Regions from separate parts of the Shewanella sp. GD04112 genome, predicted to be linked through region 2. Evidence: predicted binding sites of a transcription regulator. Region 2 holds the regulator's gene; the other holds the start of a gene.

Region 1 (7,605 bases), 2.9 Mb from region 2:
GGGCAATATCAGTTTGACCATCGAACAACTCGAGAACCGCAAAGCCGAATCGGTTGAAGCGGGATTAGGTTCGGGCCATACCGTTTACTTGCCCGTGCCGAAAGAGGTTGATCTGAACCACGGCATTTTACTGCGTAACCTGCCCCAAGGTCAGGATACCCGCAACCCACACGAAGCAGGCTAAGGCATGGCATTACTGATCGACGACAGCTGCATCAATTGCGACATGTGTGAACCTGAATGTCCGAATCAGGCCATCACCATGGGGGAAGAAATCTATGAAATCGACCCAGACCGCTGCACTGAATGCGTAGGCCACTATGATAAGCCGACCTGCGTCTCCGTCTGTCCGATTGATTGTATTGACTCCGACCCTAACCGCGTCGAGTCCCACGACGAGTTGTTGGTCAAATTTGCCATACTCACACAAAAAATTTGAGTGAGCGCTAGCCGTCCAAGCTAAACAAAAAGCCCCGCAATATCAGCGGGGCTTTGTTTATCACTTGATTACAGCCAAGTTCGCATCAGCTTAAGCTTGGGGATTTAGCCAAAATCACCGTCGGTTTTGCCTCAAGCTGCAAACGCACAATGGCATCGGCCAGCTTTTCAATGCTTAAGCGAATGGGTGTCGGCAGGCTGGCAAACTCGATACTGAGCAGTAGATTTTTCACCTCAAGCCCTAACTCGGTATCGCCTTCGATGCTCAGTTTTCGTTGGAAAAACAGCGTATCAGGGTCTTCTTTTGCCGCGGCGACCAATAATAGCTCGGCGGAATTGGCACTAAAGCTAACCTGGGCATCGGTCAGCTCACGCACCTGCCAGCGGCCATCGAAACTCACTTCAAAATACAGATTTAAATCTTCAACCCGAATCGCAACCCACTTACCCGCCAAGAAATCTAACTCGCCATCTTCGGCCTGCGGCGCCAGCAGCTGCGTTAGGAGTTGGCTAAGCACCTTGGCCTTGAGGCTAAAGGGCACTTTGGAGAGTGGTAAGCGGATCAGCTTTGGGGTGAGTTCAAGCAGTTGTTTTGCAAGGTTTGCTGAAAAAACAGCGGACATAATCAGTTACCTAAGGATAAAAAACACTATATCTCCCAGTTTACCGAGATTTTATGATCTTAAACCTGTTTTAAATCAATTCACCGCCAATCAATCTTCCCTACACTCTGCCCCTGTTATTTTATCGGGAGCACCATTATGGAGTTGTTGTGTCCAGCAGGAAACCTGGCCTCGCTAAAGTCGGCGCTGCAGGCCGGAGCCGATGCTGTCTACCTTGGGTTAAAGGATGATACCAATGCACGTTCATTCGCGGGCTTAAACTTCACCCCCGCAAAATTACAGGAAGCCGCCGAGCTAACCCATCAGCGGGGCAAGAAAATCTTCCTCACCTTAAATACCTTTCCTAAGCCGAATGAGGAACACCGCTGGTATCAAGCCATTGACTTGGCGGCCAGCATTGGCGTCGATGCCTTAATCGTCGCCGATCTGTCACTGCTCGACTATGCCCATAGGCAATATCCGCATATTCCGCTGCATTTATCGGTACAGGCCAGCGCCACCAACTTGGGCGCACTGAGCTTTTATAAAGAGGCTTTTAATATCGCGCGGGTGGTGTTACCCAGAGTGCTGTCGATGAAACAAGTGCGCGATTTAGCTAAGGTCAGCCCAGTCGATTTAGAGGTCTTTGCCTTTGGTAGTCTGTGCATCATGGCCGAAGGCCGCTGCCACTTATCCTCCTATGTTACTGGCCAATCGCCAAACACTGGCGGCTCTTGCTCTCCGGCGAAACACGTGCGCTGGCAGGAACAGGGCCAAGACAGGCTGACTCGCCTCAACGAAGTCTTAATTGATAAATCAGGGCTCGATGAGCAAATGGGCTACCCAGTCGTCTGTAAGGGCCGTTATCTCACCCAAGACGATGATAAACCGCAATATCTGCTCGAGTCCCCCACCAGTTTAAATACCCTTAGCTTGCTGCCAGAGCTTGCCAAGGCGGGCATAGTGTCACTTAAGATTGAGGGGCGGCAGCGCAGCCCAGCCTATGTAGAGCAAGTGACTAAAGTTTGGCGTCAAGCGATGGATACTTATCTTAATCAGCCAGATAAATTCCAGACGCAGGCCCATTGGGAGCAAGCCCTCGCGAAAGTCTCCGAAGGCCAAATTACCACCTTAGGCGCCTACGAGCGTGACTGGCAATAGTCCTCGGATAACCACGAAGAAGAAACGATTATGAAAATTTCCCTCGGCCCATTGCTCTATTGCTGGGAAAAACAACAGGTCATCGACTTTTACCAGCAGGTGGCCAACAGTCAGGTCCCGTTAGTTTATGTGGGTGAAGCCGTTTGTAGCCGTCGACGCGAACTCAAGTTTGGCGACTATCTCGAACTGGCGAAAATGCTTAAATCTGCGGGTAAAGAGGTGGTGCTGTCGACGCTCGCCCTTATCGAAGCGCCCTCTGAATACACTGAACTTAAACGCCAAGTCGACAATGGCGAGTTTAGCATTGAGGCCAACGACATGGCGGGCGTGTATCTCGCCAAGGAGCACAAGCTGCCCTTTGTCTGCGGCGCCAGCATCAACAACTACAACCGCGCCAGTTTAGATATTTTGCAGCGTTTCGGCATGCAGCGCTTTGTGATGCCAGTAGAACTGTCGAAGACTTGGCTTAGCCAAGTGATAGAGAACAAGCCCGCATTCGAAGTCGAAGTGCTCGGTCATGGCTACTTGCCACTCGCCCACTCGGCGCGCTGCTTTACCGCGAGGCATCAACACTTATCGAAGGACAGCTGCGAAACCGTTTGCCGCCAATACAGCAAGGGCTTACTGGCGCAGACGCAAGAGGCGCAACCTTTGCTCAGGTTAAACGGCATCCAAACCCAGTCGGCCAGCTGTGTCGATTTACGCAGCGAAATCAATGAAATGCTAAAGATGGGCGTCGATGTGTTTCGGGTTTCGCCCAGCAGCTTAGCCTGTATCACTAAGGCCGATGCGCTGGTCGAGGCGTTAAAGACTGGGGCAACGGACGCTCAGTTTCCTCTTAGCGATGAGTACTGTAACGGTTACTGGTTTGGCGAAGCGGGACTGAAATCCTTAAGCTGATAGCATGATGGGTTAATCACTAAAATCACTCACTCGGGAGCTGGCTCCTGAGCGAGTGATTGTGGAGTAAGCAGTAGCGCTACCGTCCAACTTAATAAACTCCCAAGCGCAATCCACTCCAACAATGCTGGCCACCATAAATCGGGCCTAGGCAGTTGCAACACCATTTCTTGATAGAAGGGCCTGTCTCCCTCGGTTAAGCCCAGCTCTAATAAGGGGGCATAGAGAAAGGTCATCATACTCAGCAATACCACAAGCGCTAACAATAGCGTCCAAGGTTGTCGCCTTTGTGAATTAAGGCCAGCCCACAGCAGATAACAGATGGCACTCGAACTGCCGAAGTAGAAAAACCATTTCAGGGCTAGGATATGCAGGTGATACACATTGACCGGAAACAATCCCACGCAGGCCAAGGCTAAAAACGTTAGCGCCAGCGCGCAGTAAAAGGGATAGCCCCAAAAACCACTTACGGTTTGCAAGGATGAAAGGCAATAAAACACAATGCTTAAACTGCCAAAAAACAAGCCACCATTGAGCACCACAGCAAGAGCGGAATGCCCATAGGTTCCCAATTCACTCAAGGTATGATTCAAAAAGTTGAAGGCTCGAGTCTCGGTCTGATCGAAGCCTAACACGGCCACGCCTATCCCGAGCAATAATCCAAAAATACCAAGAAAACCAAACTTAGTGGCGAGCGAAAAACCTCTTGTCGCGACATTCATTTTTGTAACAGTCATGGATAATTTAGCTAAACAAAAGTAGTACTAACTTACATGGAATTGAAAAGAATTAAAGCGGCGTTCATCCTCTTTAGGAGAAATATTTTATTTCACCACTATTTACGCTTATTTAGTCACTCGCGCGCAGCGCCCGTCCTTAGTCAATATTCAATTTAAAATATGCAAATACCGAGTAAAAACCGCATAAAAATGCACAACTCATTCAGAAACGCTGAGCTTATTGTCGGCGATAACCTCGCTATTACAATTCGCGTTAACTGCTTCACATTGTATGGAGAGCGGCAGAAGAACTAATCGTATTAACGGATAAAAAAACCGCAAAAGCGGAATATTCGAAGAATCTAAGGGAAAATTTTGTACAAAATCCCCCATGGCCACTAACAATATCAAGAATAAAACAACTCGATAAACCCGCTGCAACACCAAGATTTAATTGCATGATTTAGTTATCAAAACATCTAGCTTTCGCTAAATATCCGCCAAGATAAGCATTCAGAAATAGCCCAAATAACTATGCTATTTTGCTGCTTATCTCAAACAAATTTCCGAATCGTTTTACATAGCGGCGCTAAGCGAGTAATCTTCCCCCTTCTCGATTTTGAGTTGAATGAAAATGCACCTAACATCCGCCTAAGATGCGGCTTTGAGGGGCAATTTGTTCAAGTTTATTTGTGCGACTCGTACTTTTAAGGTGTACACCATTGGCTACTGAACATAAAAACCGCAACATTAAGACGATACTCACCTTTATCGTCCCTTCGCTGATCGGTCTGCTGCTGTTTATGACCCCTATCAGCTACAACGATGCGATTACCATTCCCATCGCAATCATCTCTAAAGCACTGCAAAGCGTGTTAAGCGATGTATTAACCTTAATCGTGACTGTGATTGTTGTCGCCATGGCCTTGGCCTCTGTGTTGACTAAGTTACTCAAACCTAAGTTTGTGCTGAACAATCACTTCCTCAATGGTTTACTTAACATCAGCCCGCTCTGGCTTGCGACGCGCGTCGTCGGCGCCGTCTTTATCGTGCTGACCTACTTTGGCATTGGCCCCGAAGCCATCAACTCTTCAAGCACTGGCGCCTTAGTACTGAACGACCTGTTGCCTGTACTCTTCTCGGTGTTTATCTTCGCCGGTATGTTACTGCCGCTACTGTTAAACTTCGGTCTATTAGAGCTCTTTGGCACCCTGCTGACCAAGGTAATGCGCCCCGTGTTTAACCTGCCAGGTCGCAGCGCCATCGACTGCATGGCCTCTTGGTTAGGTGATGGTAGCGTTGGGATTTTGCTGACCAGCAAGCAATACGAAGCGCGGTTTTACACCCAAAGGGAAGCCGCGGTTATCGGTACGACCTTCTCGGCGGTGTCAATTACCTTCAGCTTAGTGGTGATCTCGCAGGTGAAGTTGGAGCAAATGTTTGTCCCCTTCTACCTGACCGTATGTTTAGCGGGTTTTGCGGCGGCCGTGATTGTGCCTAAGCTGCCACCACTGTCGTGGAAAAAAGATAACTATATCGACGATACGCCACGTCAACCTGACGATGAGATGATCCCCGCAGGACACGGTGCACTCTCTTGGGGCTTTGATAAAGCACTCGAGAAAGCTGCCAGTGCTGGTGGTGTCAAAGCCGTTTTAAATGAAGGCGTTAAAAACGTTATCGATATGGTATTTGGCATTATCCCAGTGGTAATGGCCATTGGTACTACGGCGCTGATCATCGCCGAGCATACGCCTATCTTCAATTACTTAGGTATGCCGTTTATTCCATTACTGGAACTGCTGCATATCCCAGAAGCGACCGAAGCCTCTAAAACTATCGTTGTTGGCTTTGCCGATATGTTTATCCCGTCGATTTTAGCCAGCTCTATCGAATCGGATATGACCCGCTTTGTGATTGCCGCGTTATCAGTCACCCAGCTAATTTATATGAGTGAAGTGGGCGCGCTGCTGATTGGCAGTAAGATCCCAGTGAATTTTGTTGAGCTATTCGTGGTGTTCGTACTGCGTACCTTAGTGACTCTGCCAGTGATTGCCGGCGTGGCTCACCTGCTGTTCTAAGCGCAACATCACCTTAAATATCAAGGGGAGTCAGATTAACTGACTCCCCTTTTTTGTATCACTTATAAATGCATTCATTAACGAACTCATACACAAACAAGCAGTTTTGATTACTTCGTTGAGTGTGGGTTAGTCGTACAAACTCCACTCGTTACCATATAACTCAGTTTTACAGGAAGTCATTTAGCATTTCTGGATACTACTGCTGAAGGATAAAGCTTGGCTGTTTAACTCTTTAAGTACTGGCTTTTGGTGAGCCATGGCATTCTCTCACCGACACGCAACAAGTCCATCCGTGGATGCTCGACCGCCCCGTCCGTGGGGCGGACGGTCGTCTCGCTAATCACCATGGCTCACCCGTTTAACATCGGTATAGCCTGTTAGTTTTAAAGCAGATATGTAATTCGTATAGGGACAAAAGCGTGTTAGATCCCCAACACTAATTTTTGAGTTTCGGATTAAAATTTCTATGGGTTTAACGCCTCAATAACCGGCGCGGTTTTGCCGCGTCCGGCACGCGAAGCGTGCGTAGTTAATTGACTTGTTATGAGTCTTCTAGGCTATCAATGACCTCATCAATAACTTTGAAAATTACTTTATAAGGTGCCTTAAAGTACTCTCTTTTTGGGTTAACTCTATACTCGCTTAGCTTCTCATGGATAAGCTTTTCAGCAAGAACACAGTCATTAACATCCCATTCTTGCATGACGTGAAAATGATCTGGAGAGCTGGTGCTACCAGAAAGCTCCTTTGATCTTTCTTCAGGATTCCTTCTAGTTAAACCAACTTTGAAAACATTTTTGTCATGAGCTGCGGAGCGCATAACATATATAAACCCTTCGTTATCTGCACTAGATGAATTTGACACAACTTTAACTGAAATAGGCTTATTAGATGTTTCTTTCCATTCGAGAGTTTTACTAACCCAAGTGCGACCTTGTATTGGTGAATTGTTTTTATCTTCACCTTTGGATTGAAAAGGTAATTTTTTCCAGTAACCTGATGTTTCAACTCTTAACTCTGGGGCTAAAAACTCTCGGCGTGAAGGATGATTACGATTAATAGGCTGAATGTTCTCAACGTTTCTGAAAGCTATCTTCAAGTCAACCCTAGCTAGTTTATTAGCTTTTTTAAAACTGGGTTTATTTCTATTTTGACCAAATTCTGTCGGGTGTCTCTCTATAGAAATTGTATCTTCATATTCATTTCTGAAAACAGGGAGAAATAATGCTGTTTTACATAACTCAAATAATGGGGTGTACTCTTCAATTTTGATATTTTGTGTTTTGAACGCTTCTTCAAGCTCTTTAGAATGAAAATTTCCTTCATGATCTAGAAAACAATCCATATCATCACTCAAACCAGTAAAACTTCTACCCGCATCTTGATATATATAACGCGCATCGATAGTTGATGACTCCATATCAAAGCGAACTAGAACTATAGTTCTCCACAAATTACTATTTGGAAGCAAAGGTACAGCTTCGACTTTTAAGGATTCGTCAGGGTTTATTCCGTTAAAACACTGCGCTTTAGACATATCAATGTCTAAGGATTTTGTTTTTTCATTCAGGTCGCATTTTTGTCCCGCAAGCATAACAACTGAAACTTCATTTTTATGCTTAACAAGTGAGATAGATAAGATGCCAAATTCTTCATCAGCAGTTGTGGAAAACAAAAAGTTAGAAGGATCATCAACAGAAT
Region 2 (7,605 bases):
GCCATGGCGCCACCAACAATGGCAATATCGACATTTTGAACTGAATTATCCATGTGCTCTGCTACCGTCATGGGGTTCTCATTCAAGCTATGGCATGGCTAAAAGCGTTTCGCCATCAGGATGTTAGATTTAAAACTCATTAAAGGCGGAATCGCTCCGCCTTTATCTTTCTACGATTAGTGGATCACCGCAGGATCGTCGCCCTCTCCGTGGCTCGGCTCTGGGCCAAACTCGGAGTAACACAAAATGGCGGCAATGCGGACAAACTCCAGCAACTCCGTGTAAGCCGTTTCCGATTCTTCATCTTCGGTCACGTCAAACTCAACCTGAGCAATCTCGGCCAGATCTTTGATCACTTCACGCACTTCGGCCGAGGCTTTATTCAGCTTTGGCTGGATAATCGCGATGCCGGTTAAGAAGCTTTGCGTCCACAGTGATAAGGCTTCAACGCGTTGACTTAACGGCTCTTCCTCTTCGGGAAGCAGTGGCATAAAGCCAAACTCAAAGTCGCCTAAACGGGCAACCGAGTCTTGGAATAGCTCACACACCAATTGATGCAGAGGCGCTGGTAAAGGTTGACCATCATTCATCAGGTCAAATAAAGGTTTAATCCACAGATCGCCAGTTTGATCTACGCCACCGCAGATTAACCCCACAAGGGCACCGTGCACTTCCACGGGATGCTGACCAATTTCAGCCGCATCGAGGGCGATTTTTAAGCTGTCGATACGTAACGAAGGAGGGGTCGCCATATCAGGTTCCAATCAGAATTTTCCAGCAGCAATGCTAGCAGAGATAAAGACTTGAACCAACTCTGATCCGGCATTCTTGGGGGCGAAGATAAAAATTCCGGCAACTGCTCACACAAGCAGCAAACAAAACGGCGAATGTGCAATCCATCGGCGGCTCACCTTGCACTTTTAATATCAGCCCTATATAGTCCGCCCTATCGATGCCAACGAAAGGATCATCTTCGAATGAGTAATAGTGCAGTTGAAATCACCCTGCTAGGGCGCACCTACTCTATCGCCTGCCCGAAAGGTCAGGAAGATGCCCTACGCGTTGTGGCGCAAGGGGTTGAGCAGCAGCTAACTACCTTAAAAAATCGCACTAATAGCTTAAGCCGCGAAGAAATTGCCATTATGGCGGCGCTGAATATTGGACACGAGTTGTACCAAGAAAAGCAAAAGAATAAGCACTATATGAAACAAATGGATGACCGCATCAGCCTGTTGCAGTCAACCTTGGAAAACGCCTTAGTTGAGCGTTCAACCAAATAGATTTAGACTGTGCCACTCGGTGCCACGCACCATCAATCTGAGAAGAGTTGCACAGTGAATGGCTAAACTGGCCTATACTTTTTAAGCCAAGATTTTAGCGATTCAATACCGTTTTTGCTCCCTGGGGTGCAGGCCAACTGGTAATGTCCCTGTGCCGATAATTTTGATCTCAGGGTGAATGCTTTACTGACATTGAGCATGCTCGGCTCGTACCGAGAAGCCTTAGGAGGTAATCATTTACCCGCCTTGAACCTACGGTTCAAGGGCTACACCGGTAGCGGCATTCTGGGGAGCATCTTATTTATGTCTATCACTTCGCCTGTCTCGAACACTTCGGTTCCAACAGCCAATGGGCCACACGGCACTCAGTCTGAAATCGATACCACCACTCTCAACCCAAATCTAAGCCGCGCCGAATTACGCAAACAGATCCGCTTGGCTCGCCGCTCGCTTTCGACCGAGGTGCAAACCGAGGCTAACCTTGCCGCCAGTCGGCGAATGCTCGAAAAACTGAGCGCGCTGAATGCCCAGCATGTCGCGCTGTATCTCACCCACGATGGCGAACTGGCAACCGCCCCGCTTATCGAGGCACTTTGGCAGCAGGGCATTCAAACTTATCTGCCGCGGCTCCACCCCTTCAATGCAGGGCAATTATTGTTTTTGCATTACCACGCCGACTCGCCAATGCTGCCGAATCAATTTGGTATTTTAGAGCCTAAGTTGGATGTGCGTAGCGTTATGCCAATTGAGCGACTGGATGTGGTGATTACCCCGTTGGTTGCCTTTGATATCAAAGGTAATCGTATGGGCATGGGCGGCGGCTATTACGACAGAACGCTAGCCAATTGGCATAGCAAAGGTAAACCTCTACCCATGGGTTACGCCCATGATTGCCAGCAAGTGACAGCCCTGCCCTGCGAGCATTGGGATGTACCTTTGCCCTTTATCATTACCCCAAGCAGCGAATGGCAATTCGACTAGGCCGTTTAATCGAATCAACCGAGTTATTCGTTTAAATCCAGCGACTTTTTTAAATCCAGTTACTTTTTTAAACCCAGTACTTGATTAAGTTCACTGCTATCACGCAGCTTTACTTTAAATGCCGCCCACCATCGACATTGTAGCAGCGACCAGTGACGTAGCGGCTCGCCAAGAGATAATCCACTAAGGCGATAATCTCCTGATTTCCAGCTTCTTTTGGCAAGATGGCCTTAGCCAAGGTCTTTTGCCGATAGGCTTCATCATCGCTCGGATTAAAGAGGATCATCGCCGGAGCAATTGCGTTCACTTTGACCTCGGGCGCTAATTGCGCCGCAAAGGATAAGGTTAAGTTATCCAGCGCCGCCTTACTGGCCGCGTAAGCCATGTGCTTGGCACTGCCCTTTTCGGCCACATAGTCGGTGAAATGGATAATATCGCTGGCGCCAATCTCACCCTCGGCCCCAGCTCGCAGCTGTGAGGCTAAGGCCAAGTTCATTTGATAGGGCACGCTCACATGCACCTGCATCATCCGCTGCATGACTTCATGGGCGGCAAGGCTTGGGCTGTTGTCTGGCAGCCAGTCAGAAGCGTTATGGATGATGGCGCGGATTTTGGGGTATTGGCTCAATTGCTCAATCAGGTTTTGGAGCTGCGCATTATCGTAAAAATCGCATTGGATTAAAGTCGCGCCCAAAGACTGTAACTCATCAATGCTAAGATAATGGCTGCGATAGGTGCCAATCACCTTGTGCCCTTGGGCGAGCAAGTGTTTCGCGAGGGCATAGCCAATACGTTTACCCACGCCAGTGATAATAATGGGAGCTGTCATATCCATCCTGTTATTTGCCAAGCACTAAGCTATGCGTTAAATGCAGGGCAAATCTAGTTAGCTAAATCATCAATAAAACAGTGTAATACGCAGAATGTTACTGTCTTTATTGTCTTGCGCCTAATCATTAAGGTATGAAAGGCTTCACGATTTAGATCTAAAATGATGGCGCCCGCGTATACTCGAGGCGAGCTTAATCGAGGAAGCCCTATGGAACTGCGAATTTTTTACGACGGCAATTGCCCTTTATGTAGCGCCGAAATGCGCCAGCTTAAAGCGCGCGATCTCGATGATCGCATCGAACTTGTGGATCTTAATGCCGAGCATTTTAGCTCTCGATTCGGCTATATCGATAAAGAGTATGCCAACACCATTCTTCATGGTGAAACGGCGACAGGAGAGATTTTGCTTGGGCTCGATGTCACCTGCAAAGCCTGGGGATTAACGGGAACCCGCCCTTGGGTACAAGTGCTACGCTTACCGCTTATCAAACCTATCGCGGATTGGTGCTACCTGAGATTCGCCAAGCACAGATACCGCATCTCTTACTTACTGACGGGCAAGGCGCGCTGTGACAATCAATGCCAACTGCCTAAGTAGCTTTGCCCCAAGTAGGGACTCAATTTTAGCGCATAAAAAAACGGAGCCATTAGGCTCCGTTCTCTCATAATCCAGATAGATTACTTAACGAAATCAACGCCTAGTTTGATATCGCCTTTCAGCGTATCTAACATAGAATCACGGGCGTTAGCTTCGAATGCGCTCACTTCACCGTAAGGCAGTACTTTTTCGATACCGTTTTTGCCTAACAGCACTGGTTGAGCGAAGAATTCAGCGTGCTCGCTGCCGCCGTCAACGTAAGCACATTCAACGATGTTAGCTTCGCCTTGCAGACCACGAACCAGAGACATACCGAAACGGCAAGCCGCTTGACCCATAGACAGAGTCGCGCTTCCGCCACCAGCTTTAGCTTCAACCACTTCAGTACCCGCGTTTTGGATACGCTTGGTCAGAGAAGCGACTTCTTCATCAGAGAAAGTCACGCCTTCCACTTGAGACAGTAATGGCAGAATAGTCACGCCGCTGTGGCCGCCGATGACGTTCACTTTAACGTCAGCAACGTTTAAGCCTTTTAACTCAGCGATGAAAGTTTCAGAACGGATAACGTCCAGAGTCGTCACACCGAACAGACGGTTCTTGTCGTAAACACCGGCTTTCTTCAACACTTCTGCTGCGATAGCAACAGTAGTGTTTACTGGGTTAGTGATGATACCCACTAAGGCTTTAGGGCAAGTCACTGCCACTTTTTCGATCAGGTTACGAACGATACCTGCGTTGATGTTGAACAGATCTGAACGATCCATACCAGGCTTACGCGCAACACCAGCAGAAATTAGAACAACGTCAGCACCTTCCAGTGCAGGCGTTGGATCTTCACCAGCAAAACCTTTGATTTCAACCGCAGTAGGGATGTGGCTCAAGTCAACCGCAACACCCGGAGTAACCGGTGCGATATCGTATAGAGACAGTTTAGAACCCGCAGGTAATTGAGTTTTTAACAGTAGGGCGAGAGCCTGGCCGATACCACCAGCAGCACCAAGTACAGCAACTTTCATAGTTATCTCCGTTATTTCTCGGATATGTGTGACATGGATCTAATTTCCGTTGGCGTCACATTACTGGAATGTCACGTTAATTTCAATTATCCCTTAGTCGTGGAGACAAAGTTTTAGCGAAACTGAGCATTCCAATGTTGAATATTTACTCTAGTCCAATATCAATAGCGACAACACGGCTATCCAGCCATCCGTAAACTGCATTTTTATTCAGCCATAATGGTTATTTGTTGACACTTTGACCAAAACTATTCAAAATACGCCTGTTTTTTTGAATAAAGAATAAGACTATGCAAACGACCAAGAATCAGGATGACCTTGTTAGAATTTTTAAGGCGATTTTAAAAGAGGAGCGTTTTGGCTCCCAGAGTGAAATTGTCGCCGCTTTACAAGCAGAAGGCTTTAGCAATATTAACCAATCGAAAGTGTCTCGGATGCTCAGCAAGTTCGGTGCAGTACGCACCCGCAATGCTAAGCAGGAGATGGTTTATTGCTTACCCGCCGAACTAGGCGTGCCTACCGCAGGCAGCCCATTAAAAAACTTAGTGCTCGATGTTGACCATAACCAAGCCATGATTGTCGTTCGCACCAGCCCTGGCGCAGCGCAATTAATTGCCCGTTTATTGGATTCCATCGGTAAGCCTGAAGGGATTTTGGGGACCATTGCCGGAGACGACACTATCTTTATTTGTCCATCCAGCATCCAAGATATCGCCGATACCTTGGAAACCATCAAATCTTTATTCAACTACGCAGAATAAAAAAACAGGTCAGCTTGCTGACCTGTTCTCTTTTATCTGTACGCTTTTCAGTCCAACATTGCCCTTGTTTCTGGGCTGGTGTCCCGATTACGTTACAGCATAAGACCTATCTGTTGGCTTTGATGACGCGAACTTAGAACAAAGACTCGTCACCCCGAGCTTACAAACCTTAGTTCGTCGACTTAGCCGGTAGTTCTAAGATCGTCAGCCTTAGTAGGCCACACTGATCCTTTGATTGGGATGAGCCGCGTTTTCCGCTTCATCGAGCATGGCTTTGGCGTAGTCGGCCACTGAAATCTTGCTCTGACCATTCGCATCGGTAAAGAAGCTATCGCCGCCTAAACGGTAAGGACCTTCGCTGGCGCCTGGGTAAATTTCTGCCGCTGGACTGACAAAAGTCCAGTTAACCATAGTATTGGCGGCGCGAAATGCCTTCAATGCCTCACCTTGAGCCAAGGCTTCATCCTTATAAGCGGGCGGGAAGTCTGGGCTTGAAACCAAGGTCACTCCCGGCGCCACTTCTAAACTCCCCGCACCACCGACCCAAAGTAGACGAGGCACTTTTGCCTGTGGTAACACGGCTAATAGATTATTGACTGTCTTCGCGACTATGCCATGGTTCTGTTCGGCGCGTGCACCCACTGCGGCAATCACTAAATCGACACCCGCAAATGTGTCGGCTTCCAATGGCAAAGTCAGGTCGACACTACGTACTTCAGCCGCTGTTTCGCCAAGCTTGCTTGGGTCACGCACTAAGGCAACCACTTCATGGCCACGGCTCAGCGCCTCGTTAAAAATGGTTCCGCCAATCCAACCTGATGCGCCTAATACTGCAATTTTCATTTGATAAGTCTCGCTACTGATTTAAATTGAGACCAGTTTACTTGCGACACTTCACGTGATAAATATCGATAAATGAGCATGATTGTTTCAGATTGAGATACTAATGGATGTAATTATATATGGATAAAATCGCCGCAATGCGTAGCTTTATCGAAGTGGCCAACTGTGGCAGCTTTACTAAGGCCGCAGAACACCTCGATCTCAGTCGCCTACAGGTATCACGTCATATTCAAGAAATTGAGCAGTGGCTGAGTTTACGTTTATTGCACCGCACGACCCGCAGCGTCAGCCTCACTCTGCAGGGGGAAGAAGCCCTGCAATATTGTCAGCGGGTGCTGAGCGAAGTCGCCGCAATGGAAAGCCGCGCCCATAGTCATAACACCGAATTAGTTGGCAGTATTCGTATTGCTACGCCCGTCGGGCTTGGGCAGCACAGTCTGTTTGATGTGGTCGATCGCTTTATAAAATTACACCCTAAGGTCAATATTCAGCTGTTAATGTCGGACAGTTTTGCCCAGTTGGTGGATGAGCGGGTGGACGTGGCACTGCGCTATACCGAGCAACCCGATGAGAATTTGATTGCCCGCAAACTGATGAGCATAGATGCCGTGCTGTGCGCCGCGCCCAGTTACTTGGCTCAAGCCGAGCCACTAACCGTCCCTAACGATCTGCTCAGCCATAATTGCCTTATCCATAGCTCACAGCAACATTGGCAGCTACTCAAGGAGCAACAGAGTGAGCTGATTAAACCTATGGGGAATCTGATGGCCAATGAAATGGGAGTACTTGTCAGCGCCGCATTGCGCGGGCATGGCATTGCCTACTTGCCCTGCGACTTAGCCAATCCCTATCTGGCCAGCGGCCAACTACAAGAAGTGCTCCCCGAATACACGGCGCCAGGGCAAACCCTTTGGGCTGTGTATCTCTCCCGCAGTTATCAACAAGCGCTGGTGCGCGCCTTTATCGATTTTACCGCCCAGCAGTGGCAGCAGGATCTCAGTAAGTGGACGACGGCGAGTTAAGCCCACAAACAAAACGCACTGAGGCTTTAAGGCTCAGTGCGTTGAATCGCGGTTTGCGAAGGCTTAATTATCGAACTGCATCAAAAAATCTAAGCTTGGGGCGAAGAAAGAAGAACCCGTCAAGGCGCTGGTGAAGTGCATTAGGTGGTCATGATTACCCACACCATCGCCAAACACCATGCTGTGGAGCATCTTCTCAAAGTGCTCTGGGGTGCGACAGGTTGAAATAAACATCAACCCTTGCTCCTTGAGCGAGCCGTAAGGCATGCTCTG

The links. Region 2 encodes ArgR, which controls arginine synthesis, uptake and breakdown. Its sites were predicted from a motif close to ANTGAATANNTATTCANT; they were not measured.
Region 1: the regulator ArgR is predicted to act here: its motif matches at 4,444-4,461, upstream of N7386_RS05460 (YjiH family protein).

What each region holds. Positions count from the first base shown of each region.
Region 1 covers NZ_JAOEAL010000001.1:1,240,163-1,247,767, reverse strand. The annotation lists gene yegQ (tRNA 5-hydroxyuridine modification protein YegQ) at 1-184, shown strand, start outside; gene N7386_RS05485 (YfhL family 4Fe-4S dicluster ferredoxin) at 188-439, shown strand; gene N7386_RS05480 (SCP2 sterol-binding domain-containing protein) at 525-1,061, opposite strand; gene N7386_RS05475 (U32 family peptidase) at 1,200-2,201, shown strand; gene N7386_RS05470 (U32 family peptidase) at 2,232-3,101, shown strand; gene N7386_RS05465 (hypothetical protein) at 3,131-3,838, opposite strand; gene N7386_RS05460 (YjiH family protein) at 4,543-5,901, shown strand; gene N7386_RS05455 (GIY-YIG nuclease family protein) at 6,446-7,605, opposite strand, start outside.
Region 2 covers NZ_JAOEAL010000001.1:4,130,990-4,138,594, forward strand. The annotation lists gene ubiH (2-octaprenyl-6-methoxyphenyl hydroxylase) at 1-71, opposite strand, end outside; gene N7386_RS18135 (UPF0149 family protein) at 177-752, opposite strand; gene zapA (cell division protein ZapA) at 978-1,280, shown strand; RNA gene ssrS (6S RNA) at 1,396-1,576, shown strand; gene N7386_RS18150 (5-formyltetrahydrofolate cyclo-ligase) at 1,584-2,261, shown strand; gene folM (dihydromonapterin reductase) at 2,371-3,090, opposite strand; gene N7386_RS18160 (DUF393 domain-containing protein) at 3,301-3,690, shown strand; gene mdh (malate dehydrogenase) at 3,771-4,706, opposite strand; gene argR (transcriptional regulator ArgR) at 4,997-5,467, shown strand; gene N7386_RS18175 (NAD(P)-dependent oxidoreductase) at 5,678-6,310, opposite strand; gene N7386_RS18180 (LysR family transcriptional regulator) at 6,430-7,332, shown strand; gene N7386_RS18185 (Dyp-type peroxidase) at 7,396-7,605, opposite strand, start outside.